One region of the Franconibacter pulveris genome, then DNA from elsewhere that is predicted to be linked to it. Evidence: predicted binding sites of a transcription regulator. Region 1 holds the regulator's gene; the other holds the start of a gene.
What was found. The regulator PhoB, encoded in region 1, activates phosphate uptake and scavenging genes when phosphate is short. The targets are predictions, from matches to a motif close to CTGTCATAAAACTGNCNNAT.
Positions count from the first base shown of each region.

Region 2: ACU4F7_RS11645 (esterase-like activity of phytase family protein) is a predicted target of PhoB. The motif match lies at 4,878-4,897, and genes of this name have one in related genera.

Region 1 is NZ_CM165555.1:1,096,167-1,104,062, reverse strand. It holds gene malZ (maltodextrin glucosidase) at 1-353, opposite strand, end outside; gene proY (proline-specific permease ProY) at 522-1,886, opposite strand; gene brnQ (branched-chain amino acid transporter carrier protein BrnQ) at 1,958-3,277, opposite strand; gene phoR (phosphate regulon sensor histidine kinase PhoR) at 3,685-4,989, opposite strand; gene phoB (phosphate response regulator transcription factor PhoB) at 5,011-5,700, opposite strand; gene sbcD (exonuclease subunit SbcD) at 5,899-7,113, shown strand; gene sbcC (exonuclease subunit SbcC) at 7,110-7,896, shown strand, end outside.
Region 2 is NZ_CM165555.1:2,462,903-2,470,798, forward strand. It holds gene ACU4F7_RS11630 (sugar phosphate isomerase/epimerase family protein) at 1-679, opposite strand, end outside; gene ACU4F7_RS11635 (methyl-accepting chemotaxis protein) at 912-2,447, shown strand; gene ACU4F7_RS11640 (GNAT family N-acetyltransferase) at 2,569-3,390, shown strand; gene ACU4F7_RS11645 (esterase-like activity of phytase family protein) at 3,478-4,833, opposite strand; gene ACU4F7_RS11650 (hypothetical protein) at 5,005-5,199, opposite strand; gene ACU4F7_RS11655 (hypothetical protein) at 5,272-5,472, opposite strand; gene ACU4F7_RS11660 (FxLYD domain-containing protein) at 5,596-5,934, opposite strand; gene ACU4F7_RS11665 (glycogen synthesis protein GlgS) at 6,317-6,511, shown strand; gene ACU4F7_RS11670 (DUF3302 domain-containing protein) at 7,226-7,552, shown strand; gene ACU4F7_RS11675 (HlyD family secretion protein) at 7,556-7,896, shown strand, end outside.

The sequences.
Region 1 (7,896 bases):
TGCGGCCCGTCGTCCGGCCTGTCGACGGCGAACATCTCAAGCCTTGCGGGCGGATAAGCGCTAAAGCCCAGCGGCGAAAACCAGCGCTGCCTCGCTTTCCAGAGCAGCTTAAAAGCGTAGCGGCGACGCGGCTGCCCCTCGCTCAGGTCGATGGCCGCACGCCAGGCGCTCACCCCTTTCGCAGGAGAAGCGCGTTGACGCTTCATCTCAACCGCGGTCTCTTCGTTGTCTCTTTCATAACGCATCATGACCTTTTCCGGCAGGTCGTCGCCCGCCAGCCAAAGGGTGATATACAGCCGCGCTTTACGCTCCTGAAGGAATGGCGCAACCGGCAGGTGCCAGGCTTTCAACATTCTACTGCTCCCCGTGTCAGAAAATGCGCTCACCATGCCACACCCGCTTCGCAAAGCACTCCTCACTGGCCGTGATTTTGCCGGAGGAGACGGGAGGCGGAGCCAACTTTCGAAGCGTAGAGCCAAAACAACATCCCCGCCAGGCGGCGGGGATGGAGGAGAGCGGTATCAGGCTGGCAGTCGCGCGGCGCGGCGGCGCTTAAACGCCCAGCCGACCAGCAGCAAGGCAATCCAGGCGAAGCCCACATAGAGCGAAATGCGGGTGTCGGGGTGGTAGCCTATCAGCGCGATGATAAAGGCGAGGAACACCAGACCGACGATAGTCGTCGCCACGCCGCCCGGCACTTTGAACTTCAGCGCCTTAACCTCTTCTTTCGACAGACGACGGCGGAACGCCACCTGCGACAGCAGGATCATTATCCACACCCAGACGGTGGCGAAGGTGGCAAGCGAGGCAATAACCAGGAAGACATTCTCCGGCATCACGTAATTGAGGTAGACCGCCAGCAGCATCGCCAGGCACATCACCACCACCGTCACCCACGGAATACCGTTGCGGGAAGTTTTGGCGAACGCTTTCGGCGCGCTGCCCTGTTCCGCCATGCCGTGCAGCATGCGGCCTACGCCGAACACGTCGCTGTTGATAGCGGAAAGCGAAGCGGTCAGCACCACAAAGTTCAGGATGCCCGCCGCAAAGGTAATGCCCATATGCTGGAAGGTCAGCACGAACGGGCTGCCGTTGGTGCCCACCTCGTTCCACGGGTAGATAGACATAATCACAAACAGCGTGCCGACGTAGAACACCAGAATACGCAGCGGTACAGAGTTAATGGCGCGCGGGATAGATGTCGCCGGGTCTTTCGCTTCGCCGGCGGTGATGCCGATAATCTCAATGCCGCCGTAAGCGAACATCACCATCTGCAGCGCCATTACGGTGCCAACCCAGCCGTTGGCGAAGAAGCCGCCGTTGCTCCAGAGGTTATGAATGCCGGTCGGCTGGCCGCCGTTGCCGATCCCCCAGATGATGATGCCAAAGCCTGCCAGAATCATGATGATAATGGTGGCGACTTTGAAGAACGAGAACCAGAACTCCATCTCGCCGAACACCTTCACGCTCATCAGGTTGATGGCGCAGATAATCAGCACCACGCTCAACACCCAGACCCAGTGCGGCACGGTGGGGAACCAGACGCCCATATAGATGCCGAAGGCGGTCACATCGGCGATGGCGACAATCAAAATCTCAAAGCAGTAGGTCCAGCCGGTGATATAGCCCGCGAGCGGCCCGAGGTTCTCCTGGGCATAGCGAGAGAAGGAGCTGGCCGCCGGGTTATGCACCGACATTTCGCCAAGCGCGCGCATAATGATGTAAGCCGCCACGCCGCCGATAATATAGGCCAGCAGCACGCTCGGCCCGGCCATTTTAATGGCGTCCGCGGAGCCATAAAAAAGCCCGGTGCCGATAGCGGAGCCGAGCGCCATAAAACGGATATGTCTGGTGCTCAACCCGCGTTTGAGCTTGTTGTTTTCCATCGTTCCAATACCACTTAACAAAATAAAAAACCACGGGGCGGGACCCCGTGGTTAAACATTAACCCATCGATTTAGTGGGCGGCGGAGGTGACCTGCCGTCCGGCTGCGCGGTCCCAGACTGCCGTGATGATAACCATCGCGACGGTCGGCAGCAGCCACGCCAGATTCTGGTCGCCCAGCGGCAGGTGTGCGGTCCAGCCGGGGAGTATACCGCTCAACGCCGACGCTTTCACGCCATCAATTAAACCAAACAGCAGGCTGATGAGCATCGCCGGGGCGATAACGCGAGCGGAGCGGTGCCACCACGGACGGGTGAAGCTCAGCACCACCAGCACGATGCATGGCGGATAAATGGCGGTCAGCACCGGAATGGAGATCTGAATCAAATGGCTCAGGCCCAGGTTCGATACCACCATGGAGAAGCCGCCCAGAATAAAGACCAGCGTGCGGTAAGAGAGCGGCAGATACTGGGCGAAGAACTCGGCGCAAGCGCAGGTCAGACCCACCGCTGTCACCATGCAGGCGATGAAAATCAGCGCCGCCAGCAGGAAGCTGCCCGCCCCGCCGAAGGTGTGCTGAACATAAGCGTGCAGGATAGCCGCGCCGTTAGCAGACTGTTCCACCAGCGCAGAGCTGTCGGAGCCCAGACGGAACAGCGCCAGGTAGAGCAGCGTCAGGCCGATGCCCGCCATCAGGCCCGCCCAGATGGTGTAACGCGTCAGCAGACGAGACTCGTTAACGCCGCGGGAGCGAGCGGCATTGACGATAACAATGCCGAACACCATCGCGCCCAGCGTATCCATGGTCAGATAGCCGTTCACAAAGCCGTTGGAGAACGCCGCTTTCTGATAAGCGTCGGTCGCCACGCTGATATCGCCCGCCGGCCAGATAATCGCGGCCACGGCCAGCACAATCAGCGCCACAATTTTAAGCGGCGCGAGGAAGTTGCCGACGGTATCCAGCAGCTTGCCCGGGTAGAGCGACACCAGGATGACCAGCGCGAAGTAGATAAGGCTGTAGATGAACAGCGGCAGCGCGCCGTCACCGGTCAGCGGGGCGATGCCCACTTCAAAAGAGACGGTGGCGGTGCGCGGCGTGGCGAACAGCGGGCCGACGGCCAGATAGGCGACGGTGGCGAGCAGAATGCCCGCGCCGCGGCCAATCGGGGTGCTGAGGCTGTCGATGCCGCCGCCTACGCGGGCGAGCGCCACCACGGTCAGCACCGGCAGGCCCACTGCGGTAATCAAAAAGCCCAGCGCGGCGGTCCAGACGTGTTCACCCGCCTGCAACCCCACCATGGGAGGGAAAATGATATTGCCCGCGCCAACGAATAACGCAAAGGTCATAAAGCCCAGAGCGATAATGTCGCGCGTTGTTAACTTGTGGGTCATAAGATTTACTGCCTGTGGATGTGGTGTTGAAATCGTTGAAATTATTACGTTCGCCGCATGACGAAACGCGGCCATTTCAGACAAAAGACAGCGGGATATGCTTCCCGATTGCGTTGGCGAAGAATTGTTTTTCGATTAACCACGCAAATTCAGTCGGTCTGCCAACGGCAGGGGCGCAATTTAAACGCTTATAACGTTTGAAGGCAATACGGGATCGCAAAACCAGACCATTATTCTGCATGAGTCATTACACGCAGTGGGAAACGCTAAGATATAAAAATAGCACCACCTTTTCGTGCGAACAAAAAATAATCAACAGAGTAAATGCGGTATAAGAAAACGTAATGGAAGGAAAAAAGGCCAGTCAGGCTGGCCTTTGGCAAGCGGCGTTTACAGTACGAAGGAAATTACTCAGCGAGCGCTTTCTCTTTGGCAATCAGCCTTTCGGGCAACAGAAAGGAAAAACGGGCGCCTTTGCCGGGCGCGCTGTCGATTTCAAGCCGCGCGTCGTGGTGGCTGATGGCGTGCTTGACTATCGCAAGCCCAAGACCGCTGCCGCCTGTCTGGCGCGACCGAGCCTTATCAACGCGGTAGAAACGCTCCGTCAGACGCGGAATATGCTCCGCCGCGATGCCCGGCCCGTCATCCTCCACGCTAAACAGCGCGCCGTGCGGCGCACGCTGCCAGCGCACGGTAATATGCGTGCCTTCCGGCGTATGGTTCACGGCGTTATAGACCAGGTTCGACATCGCGCTGCGCAGTTGTTCTTCATTGCCCAGCACCTTAAGCGTGGCGTCAACATCGAAAGTCAGCGCATGCCGCTGCTGGCTGAGGGTTGCCGCCTCGCGCTCCACCACGCGCAGCATCATCGGCACGTCGATTTTTTCATTCAACTGCAGCGTGGGCGACGCTTCAATTTTTGACAGCGTCAGCAGCTGTTTCACCAGCCCTTCCATACGGGACGTTTGCTCGCGCATGGTATGCAGCGCTTTGTCCCGCAGCGGCCCTTCCAGCGTCTGCTCCTGCATCATCTCCAGGTAGCCCTGCAATACCGTCAACGGCGTGCGCAATTCATGGCTGACGTTAGCGAAGAAGTTACGCCGCGCGCCTTCGAGCTGGTGCATCTGCGTCACGTCGCGTGCCACCATCAGCCACTGCTGTTCGCTGTAGGGCATCACGCGAAACTCAAGATGGCGACCGTTGTTCAGCACCAGGTTAAGCGGACGAGTGAAGTTTTTTTCGCGCAGGTAGCGGGTGAACTCCGGGTAGCGCAGCAGGTTGAGGATATTCTGGCCGTTGTCGTCCGGCCAGCGCAGGTTAAGGAGCTGCTGCGCCAGGCCGTTGCACCAGAAGATAGTGCCCTCTTCAGTGGTCAGGATCACCGCATCGGGCAGCGACTCGGCGCCGCTGCGAAAGCGCTTGATAAGATTGCCCAGCTCCCGGCGGCGCTTTTTATTGCGCAACTGCATCTGGTGCAGCCCGTACAGCAGCGGCTCCCAACTTCCTCTTCCCGGCGGCGGCGTCATGCTGCGATCGACCCATAACCACCAGGAGAGGCGCAGCAGGTTCCAGTAATGCCAGATAAGCAGCCCGGTCACCGCCGCCAGTAAAAACCAGGCCACATGGCCGAAAAACGCCCCGAGGATCAGCGCCGGGAGACAACACAACACCAGCTCCAGAGCCAGCCTTTTCCATGACAGCCGTTCGAGCACGGTCACACTCCAGGTTATGAGTTAAAAACGGGTTGAGAAACGATACCCCGTACCGCGCACCGTCTGCACCATTCTGTCATGCCCGCTGTGCTCCAGCGCCTTGCGCAGGCGGCGGATATGCACATCCACCGTACGATCTTCGACATACACATTGGTACCCCAGACATGATTCAGCAGCTGCTCGCGGCTGTAAACACGCTCCGGGTGCGTCATAAAGAAGTGTAATAGCTTAAATTCGGTCGGCCCCATGTCCAGCGGATTTTCGCCGGTCATGACGCGGTGAGAGGTCGGGTCCAGGCTCAGGCCCTGCATCTCGATAACCTCTTCCACCGCCATAGGCGAGATGCGGCGCATAACGGCTTTGATGCGCGCCACCAGCTCTTTTGGCGAGAACGGCTTGGTGATGTAGTCGTCCGCGCCGGTCTCCAGCCCGCGTACGCGGTCCTCTTCTTCACCGCGCGCGGTCAGCATCATCACCGGGATATCGCGGGTCATCGCTTCGCGCTTGAGGTGCTTGATAAACTGAATGCCCGAACCGCCGGGCAGCATCCAGTCGAGCAGGACCAGATCGGGCCAGGGCTCGTTGAGCTGGTTTACCGCACTGTCATAATCTTCAGCTTCAACGGGCTGGAAGCCGTTTTGCTCGAGCACAAAACAGACCATTTCACGAATCGGTGCTTCATCTTCTACGACCAGAATACGTCTCGCCATAATTAGCCCTGTAATATAAAGTCAACATTATCCAATGCGGCGCCATTATGCGTCAGATTTATGACAGATTTATGAAAAGATGACCGTCTGATGACTCCCTCTGCGGCATTTATGACACCCGTCCGGCAAGCCGTTCAGGACACCAGCCCGCCTGCTTGTTTATAATCACCCTCTCGCTTTTTCGCCACAGGGAAATCTATGCGCATCCTCCACACTTCCGACTGGCATCTTGGTCAGAATTTTTATACCAAAAGCCGCGCCGCCGAGCATCAGGCCTTTCTCGACTGGCTGCTGGAGGCCGCGGTGGAACATCAGGCAGACGCCATCATCGTGGCGGGGGATATTTTCGACACCGGCTCGCCGCCAAGCTACGCGCGCGAGCTTTATAACCGCTTCGTGGTGAAGCTGCAGGCCACGCAGTGTCAGCTGATTGTGCTGGCGGGAAACCATGACTCGGTGGCGACGTTAAATGAATCCCGCGAGTTGCTCGCCTGCCTTAACACCCGCGTGATCGCCAGCGCCCAGCAGGATCCGGCAAGCCAGGCGATTGTCCTCAACCGTCGCGACGGCGCGCCCGGCGCGGTGCTCTGCCCTATTCCGTTTCTGCGCCCGCGCGATATCCTGCGCAGCCGCGGCGGCCAGTCCGGCAGTGAAAAACAGCAGCAGCTGCTGGAGGCTATCACGCAGCATTACGAACAGTGCTACAACGCCGCCTGCGCCCTGCGCGGCGAACAAGCGCTGCCCATCATCGCCACCGGCCACCTCACCACGGTGGGCGTGACCAAAAGCGACGCGGTGCGCGATATCTACATCGGCACGCTGGACGCTTTTCCCGCTCACCTCTTCCCGGCGGCGGATTACATCGCGCTCGGCCACATTCACCGCGCCCAGAAAGTGGCGGCAAGCGACCATATTCGCTACAGCGGCTCGCCCATCGCCCTGAGCTTTGATGAAACAGGTAAAGAAAAAAGCGTCTTTCTGGTGGAGTTCGCGGAGGGCAAGCTGCGTGACGTGACCGCGCTGCCGGTGCCGGTAAGCCAGCCGCTCGCGGTGGTAAAAGGCACGCTCGAGGAGATTGCCCAGGCGCTGACCCAGTGGCGCGACGCGCCCGCCGGGCCGAAAGTGTGGCTTGATATTGAAATCGCTACCGAACAGTTCCTGCACGACATGCAGCGCCAGATAACCCAGCTCACCGAAGACCTGCCGGTGGAAGTGGTGCTGCTGCGCCGCAGCCGCGAGCTGCGCGAGAAAAACCTCGGCACGCTGCAAACCGAAACGCTGAGCGAGCTGGGCGTTGAGGAAGTTTTCGAGCGCCGTTTGCAGCAGGAACAGCTGGAAGAAGAGGAGGCGCGACGGCTGCGCACCCTCTTCGCGCAAACGCTGGAAAGTCTGCATCAGGAGGAAGAGGCGTGAAAATTCTCAGCCTGCGGTTAAAAAACCTCAACTCGCTTAAGGGCGAATGGAAAATCGACTTTACCGCCGAACCCTTCGCCAGCAACGGCCTGTTCGCCATCACCGGCCCGACCGGCGCGGGGAAAACCACGCTGCTCGACGCCATTTGCCTTGCGCTTTATCACCAGACGCCGCGCCTGAACACTATCTCGCAGACGCAAAACGACCTGATGACCCGCGATACCGCCGAGTGCCTGGCGGAGGTGGAGTTTGAAGTAAAAGGGGTGGCCTACCGCGCTTTCTGGAGCCAGTACCGCGCCCGCAACCAGCCGGACGGCAAGCTTCAGGCGCCGCGCGTGGAGCTGGCGCGCTGCGATTCGGGCAAAATCCTCGCCGACAAAGTTAAAGACAAGCTCGATCGCATCGCCGCCCTGACTGGCCTCGACTATGACCGTTTCACCCGCTCGATGATGCTCTCCCAGGGGCAGTTCGCCGCCTTTCTGAATGCCGACGCCAAAGACCGCGCCGAACTGCTGGAAGAGCTGACCGGCACCGAGATTTACGGTCAGGTTTCCGCCCGCGTGTTTGAACAGCATAAGCTCGCAAAAGCGGAGCTGGAAAAACGGGAAGCGCAAGCCCAGGGAGTGAAATTGCTGAGCGATGAAGAGCAGCAGCAGCTGCGCTCAGGTTTGCAGGCGCTTACTAATGAAGAAAATGCGCTACTGTCGCGCCAGCAGCAGACGCAGCGCCAGTACGAATGGCTCACGCACGCCGCGAAGCTTGAGCAGGCGCAGGCGGCGGCCC
Region 2 (7,896 bases), 1.4 Mb from region 1:
CCATATGCTGCAACAGCATATGGCTTGGGTCGTAGAGAATGTTGCAGCGCGGGTGGTGGTTCACCAGCTCAAGAAAGCGGCCAAAGGTCACGCCATCGTGCAGGTCTTCACCTGGATGCAGCTCAAAGCAGAGATCGACGCCCGCCTCGTCAAAACTATCAAGGATGGGTCGCCATCGCGCCGCCAGCTCGGTGAACGCCTCTTCAAACATCACTTCATTGTGCGGCGGCCAGGGATAAAAGAAAGGCCAGGCGAGCGACCCGGAAAAGGTAGCGTGTGCTTTTAGCCCAAGGTTTTGCGAGGCTTTGGCCGCTTTTTTCAGCACGCTGACCGCCCATTGCTGACGCGCATGGCTGTCCAGCCGCAGCGAAGAAGGGGCAAAACCGGTAAACGCGCGCTCATAGGCCGGGTGGACCGCCACCAGTTGTCCCTGCAAATGCGTGGAAAGCTCGCTTATCTGCACGCCCAGATTGCGTAACGTTTCGCGAACCTGCGCGCAATAGTCCGCGCTTTCCGCCGCCTTGTTCAAATCGAAGATATGCGGCAGATGGGTGGGCAACTGCACCGCTTTATAGCCCAACCCCGCCGCCCAGGCGGCCATGCTCTCCAGCGCGTTAAAGGGCGGCCGTTCGCTAATGAATTGGGAGAGAAAAATTGAGGGACCCTGCAGCGTTTTCATCTTCCTGCCTCCTGTTGCGCCATGCCTGAGGCTTAAGAATAGCCTGGCGTCGCGCGGCAGGCTGAAGGGCAACCTATAAATTTCGTTAACCTGTTGTTTTACTGACGCTCTGGCATTTTACAACGTATTTGTTGTTTTAAATTAAATTCATTGCCGTTTATGCCGATAACGCTCTTAACGCCAGCACGGCGCTGGCGGCGTTTCCGTGTACTCTCCCCGGTAAGGACCTTACATGTCAGTCAGACGTTTTTCGTTTATTGTTTTTAGCGCGTTAGTCATTATTTTTCTTGCCAGTACCCTGTCCAACCTCCATTCACTTATTCGCAGCAACCAGTCGCTCGACAGCGTGAACAAAGAGATTCGGGTGGTGCTTTCCGTCATCGACCCAATCAACCACAGCCGCACGCTGCGCGTGCGTGCCATGGAAGCGATGCGTAGCCAGGCGGTGGGCGAGTCGCAACAAGCCCGGCAATCTTTAGAAAGTGCACGTGAAGTTTTAGGCAAAGCTGACGGCGCTTTTAACAAATATCTCTCTGCGCCCAAGCAAGCTGGCGAAGCGACGCTCGTAGAGACGTATCGCCGCAACTGGCAGACTTACCGCGATCAGGGGCTGCGTCCGCTGCTGGACGCGGTAGCGCGCAACGACAACGCCAGTTACGTTCAGCTGGTGACCGACACGTTGCCGCAGCTGGACCGCCAGTTTGAGGTTTCCCTCGACCAGCTTCTGACGTTCCGTGAAGATTATGCCCGCAAGCAGAATGAAGACGTACAGGCGGGCTTCGTTTCCGGCCTGATGTTGATAGGCTTCTTCTCGCTGTTGTTCCTCGCGCTGATCGCCGTGATTTTTGCCTTGCTGAAACGCCGCGTGCTGAAGCCGCTGGATGCCGCCCGCGCCCACTGCCTCGAAATGGCGGCAGGCGATCTGCATACCCCGGTGCTCTCGAAGACCACAGATGAAATCGGCGAAATGCTGCGCGCGCTGGAAAACATGCGCCTGTCGCTGACGGAGATAATTGGCCAGGTGCGCGAATCGAGCCAGACCGTGGCGTTCGCCTCCGAAGAGATTGCCGCCGGCAACACCGATCTTTCCGCACGCACCGAGGAGCAGGCCGCTTCCCTTGGTGAAACGGCGGCCAGCATGGAGCAGTTAACCGCAACCGTGAAGCAGACCTCGAGCAACGCCCACGAGGCGAACAGCCTCGCCGGCACCATGCGCAACGCGGCGCAGGAAGGTAACGCCATTGTCGAAGAGGTTATCTCCTCAATGGGCAAAATCGAATCCAGCGCCGGTAAGATTGAAAACATCATCGGCATTATTGAAGACATCGCCTTCCAGACCAACATTCTGGCGCTTAACGCCGCGGTGGAAGCGGCGCGCGCGGGCGAGCAGGGTCGCGGTTTCGCCGTTGTGGCAAGCGAAGTGCGCAACCTGGCCCAGCGCTCGTCGGTCGCGGCGAAGGAAATTAAAGAGCTTATTGAGCTGTCGGGCGAACAGGTAAACCAGGGCAGCACGCTGGTAAGCCGCGCTGGCGAGAGCATGAAAGGCATCATCAATTCCATTAAGCATGTTTCAGAGCTGATGTCGGAAATTGCGCTTTCTACCAGCGAGCAGAGCCGTGGTATTGAGCAGATTAACCTGGCGGTAGCGCAGATGGATTCGGTCACGCAGCAAAACGCCGCGCTGGTGGAAGAAGCTTCCGCCGCCGCGCATTCCCTTAAGGAGCAGTCGCAACTGCTGAACACGTCGGTCGCGGTGTTTAAGCTTTAACAACCCAGGCGGACAGGCATGGCCTGTCCGCGCTTCCCCACCTGATTTCAGGGGCTTACCCCGCCTTTCCTTACGTTGTTCCCATGCTATGATGCCCCTTCCCGCCGCGAAAGGAGCCACCATGACCCTTCAGAAATTGCGCGTTTCTGACGCCACCCATTTCAACAGCCATGAGCTTGCGACGATTCTCAACCGCTGCTTTGAAGGCTATCTTGTCCCGTTTACGCTGGAGGGCGAGATGTTCGCCTCGCGCTTCGCCGCTGAATCGCTGTCGCTTGCCGACAGCCGCATCTGGCTTGCGGACGAAACGCCCGTGGCGCTGGCGCTGATTACGCGTCGCGGCTGGCGCTCCCGCCTGGCAGTGTTCGCTATTCGTCCGCAATGGCGCGGCAACGGTTACGGCAAGGCGATGATGCAGAGCCTGCTTGCTGAGGCGCGTGCGCGCGGCGATAACGAGATGATTGTCGAGGTTATCAAGGGCAACGACGCGGCGCAGCGGCTGTATGAAAGCGTGGGCTTTACCAGGGAGTATCGCCTGCGTTCTTTCACAAGCGTTGGCGCGGCTGAACAAACGGCAAGCCTTACGCTACAGCCGTTCGACCCGGAAAGGGTCGCCGGAATGATAATGGGGGAGCCGCACGCCCTGCCCTGGCTTATTCATCCGCTGACCGCGCTGGCGCTGCCCGGCGTAGGCGTGGCGCTGGAAAATAGCGCGTTCGCCATTGTGAATACGCTTTTCAGAGAGCCGCAGCTGCGGGCGTTGTATGTTACGCCTGAGGCGCGCGGTCAGGGCTATGCTTCGCGCCTGCTGGCGCAGCTTGCCGCCGCTTTTCCCGGCATTATCGCCCCCTGTGCGGTGCCGGACGAGCTCAGCGGCCTGTTTGAGCGCAACGGCTGGCGGGAGCAAAATATCCAGCAGTATCAGCTGCGCCAGACGTTGTAGGCCAGCGTTATCATCAGGTGGAACTGGCGGGTGGCGCTGCGCTACCCGCCCTGTAGAACCGGGCTTAAGCCGGTTGAGAAAATAAGATTACAACGGTTTATCGAGCGTAATCACCCACAGATCGTTTTCTGACTGCGGTTTTTCCAGCGGTTTGATGCCAATGCGAGTGGCCACACTTTTGCCATCCAGCGTCAGGTGGCCTTTACCGTCAACCTGGTAATCATCGGCGTCCTGCTTGTCGCCTTGCGGTTTTTCAAGCGTAGCCTGTAGGCCGAAGTCGTTGTCGTTAATCACCGCGATGGTGTGCTTATCGACAATCGTCAACCCTTCCGCCTTTTCCTGTTGCCAACCGAGCTTGCGCAAATCCACCAGCAGCGATTTACTCGCAAGCGTAATGCCGCGCGCGTTGAGCCTGTCGGCGTCGTCAAATTCCGGCGGCTGTTCTTTATCGAAACGGCTAAGGTCAGTCGCGTCGCGTAAATCAACGACGTAAACCAGATTGCGCATGGCGTTGTTTTTATCGCCGCCCTGCTCAATCAACAGCAAACGGTGGTTATCCAGCGCCGCGATATCGCCGATTTTGGCGTCTTTCGCTTTTTTATAGCGGTCGAGATCAATCGGATAACCGTACATCGCCGTTTTTCCGCTCGCCGGGTCGAAGCTCACCAGCCGGGTAAAACGCGCGCTGTTCTTGGTTTTACCGTCGATATCCAGCGTGCTCTGCACCGCCGCGATGATGCGGCCATCGGGCATACGCGTCAGCCCCTCGAAACCGCGGTTAGACTGGCGCCATTTGACGATATTCGGCAGGCCGCTCGCGACGGCCTGTTCGCCCTGTTCCGCCTGCGGCCCATGCTTTTCAAGGATCTTGCCGTTGGCGTCGATGTGAATAATAAACGGGCCATATTCGTCGCACAGCCAGTAGCCGCCCTTGCCGTCCGGGGTAATGCCTTCGGTATCAAGACCCCGGCGGTCGCCTGGCAGCGGTTGCAGCGCGTCGTTAAGCGCAAGCTCGTTAGTCGCGCCAATCAGCCCTTCAGGCAGCGGCAGACCTGTGATATTTCCCTGCGCGTCGTGCAGCGGTTTTGCCGCCACCGCTTCCGCTTTGTCGCCGCTCACGCGCAGAGTCATCAACTGCGGCGCGTAGCCGGGGCTTGCGAAAATTTTCGATTCACGCTTACCGGCTTTCGGCGAATCGGCGTTCGGGCCGCGGTCGGTAACGGTCGCAAAAACCAGCGTGTCGCCCTCTTTGCGCAGAAACTGCAGGCCAGAGCCGACGCCGACGGGCAGCCCATCCGGGAAAGCGCTGGCGTAGTCGCCCTGGTAAGCCACGCGATCGCCCTGCGGGAAAGTGACAACGTAACGATGCACTTCCGGCTCGGCAGCCCTGGCGGTTAACGAAAAAAGTGAAGCAAGCAGGAGAGCAAGAGGTTTATTTTTCATCAGCATAGCGTCCATTTTAAAGATGCCCCTGTTATAAAGAGCCGCTGTGACAGATTAATGACAACGGGCCTGGCGATGCCGCCTGTGCGGCGCTGCCAGACCTGGAATACGCTGAGGGTGAGGTTAAGGATGGATGTGCGCTCTAAAGTATGTTGTAACTAATTAAAGAACTCAGGTTTTATGGCTACGGCAGGCGAAAGGAAGAGGCAAAGCGCGGCCCGGCGTCCTGGCATGGTTTTCTCGCGCGGTGAGCTTGTGCGCCGCGTTAACCGCGTTCGCGCTCACCGGTGCGCCCTGGCTATTACACAGAGAGTTCATCACATCGACGGTTTGCCGGGCCGCCAGCGCCTGCTCATAACCCGGCATGCTGTAAGGTGGCCTGGCGGTAATCGAACAGCATTTTTGCCTGCCGGAGACCCGGCAGGCGGAAGAAAAGATTCAGGCGGAGAGTTTGCCGGTCTGGGCGACTTCATCCAGCCGCTGTTTCATTTCCTCCAGCGCGCGCAGCAGATTCTGGTCCGCCTCGGTGGCGGTTGCCCCTTTGCCGGTGACGGTGAAGTGGTAAGTTTCCTCGCGGCAGGTTGCGGTATAGACATATTCCCCTTCCGGCTGTTGCTTTTTATCGATCGACAGTGACATACATCCTCCTTTAAGTCGTGTTTACTCAAAGGGTAGAGTATTTTTTTGCATTACGATGCCGGCATGCGGCGCGCAAGGATAAAACAACGCGTCGGTGCGATCGCCTTCAACGTCCTGAAGGCGTTAAGGAATAGCGGAAAGCTCCGCCAGGCGGAAATGGTCTGGTTTGACAATACGCGTATGGCAGCGCGCGTTGATAAGCCATTCCTGCTTCGGTTGCAGGTTAAAGACTATATCGGTGCTGTACCCTACCACCATGCCGTTTTTCAACAGGTTGAATGCGACATAGACCTGCCGCAGCGGATGGTTGGTCAGGTTTTTGACCAGTCCCTCAATGCGCATATGCCCTTTGACCGTTTTTACGAAATGGAGATCGGATATCGAAATCCGCTTTTCGCCAGCACGGGCAACGCCCCAGCAGAGGGTAAGCGCAAGCAGGACCAGGATTAACAGAGGTTTCATCGCAGCTCAAAGAAGATTAAGCGCCACAGCCAGCGAGGCTGACAGGCGCGTCGTGACTAACATAGTTAGCATCCTAACCGATTAACTACAGGGCTTTTAACCTGTTATGGCGTTAAAAGGTAAGCAGATGTGTAGATGATGCGCGTTGCGCCTTTTGACGGTCTGCGGCGCTAAGCATACAATTTGCACCGCTGCGTAAAAAATAAACGAAGCGATGAGCTGCGCGAGAAAATAATATTCCCGCCTCTTTTTCTTTTACGTTTCGTTATTACATGTTGAAAAGTGAACCATTATAGGATTGGCTGTTTTAACGCTTTTGAATAATACTTTTGATAAGAATCCCTTTCTTCTTTATCCCCACCCACTGATGAAGGAGGAATTGATGCAGTCTGTTGAACAACAAAGCATTATGTTATCTGGTAATTTTGATTTTCTGGCACGCAGTTTTGCTCAAATGTGCGTTCACGGTAGGCAGTTCGATATAGATACCATCACAGGAAATATGGATAGCGACAGTAGAGTATGGTTCGTTAAACGTTATCATTTCTACCTCAGCTATTTAGTAAACCAGCATTAATGGAATAAAGCCCAGCCGGGTAGCGAAAGCTACCCGGTTTCGTTTATCGCCCTTGATCACTTTTCTTGATGAATGAATAACCCGCGCCGGTGTTTATTTTCCCCCTGTTGCTGTCTCGCCATGAACATTTCGCTTAAAAAAACAACGATACGCAGAGAACGCAGCGCGACGGGGCCTAAGGCGTATTTTAAGCACATGTATTACCACACAAAATGTTAAATGTTTCGCCTTGAGAACCTTCCCACCTTTATCTACATTTTTGCTTCGTGACGTTGGTCACAGGTAACGAATGATGCTTTGCATCGCCTCTGAAGGTGACTGGATTTCTACCTTCAGAGGTTTCTTTTTTCAGCGCCCGTCGCTGGTAACGAAACGGGTTAATTTTTCACCGCGCCACCGGTCCGGTAAAAGGTGTAGCTGAGCGAAACGCGCGCAACTCTCTACTTTCGGCGTATTGACAAATCCACCGCTTATTTTTTGCAACCATTGAGAACCTACTCTTCGCAGCGGCAAAAAATTGATTTAAAAAAATCAATATAATAAAATAGGGCGCACTGCAAAATGCCATGAATGCATTATTTCCTTTGCCGCTTGTTTCTGATAACCCATTTTAATCTCTGCGATAAAGCGCAAAAATCATGTACTTTTTTAACAGGGCGATGGCGTTAGCGTCTATATTAGTATCGAACAGTACATCGTTTATTCGAGGCGGCTATGTTTCTTAACTATTTTGCGCTGGGTGTACTTATTTTTGTTTTTCTGATTATTTTTTATGGGATTATTATCCTGCATGATATCCCCTATCTGATTGCAAAATCGCGCAACCATCCTCATGCCGATGCTATTCATGTGGCAGGCTGGGTAAGTTTATTTACGCTTCACGTAATCTGGCCCTTTTTGTGGATTTGGGCGACCTTATACCGCCCGGAGCGTGGCTGGGGCATGCAGCAGAAAGATGAAGCTGAGCTTGCGCAGTTGCAGCAACGCGTACAGGAGCTGGAGCGTAAGCTTGGCCATATTACACCACCGCCGCAGGAGTAAGAGATGGACTTGCTCATCATTCTCACTTATGTCGCCATCGCCTGGTCGATTTTTAAGATTTTCAAAATACCGGTAAATAAATGGACCGTGCCCACAGCGGCGCTCGGCGGCGTGTTTTTAATTGGCGCGCTTATTTTATTAATGAACTATAACCACCCTTATACTTACCTTGCTCAGAAAGCAGTGATCTCGGTGCCGATAACGCCGCAGGTTACTGGCGTCGTCACAAAAGTGACGGATAAACAGAATAAGCTGATAAAAAAAGGCGAAATGCTTTTTGAGCTTGATAAAGGCCGATATCAGGCCCGGGTGGAAAGATTACAGGCCGACCTGGTCACAGCAAT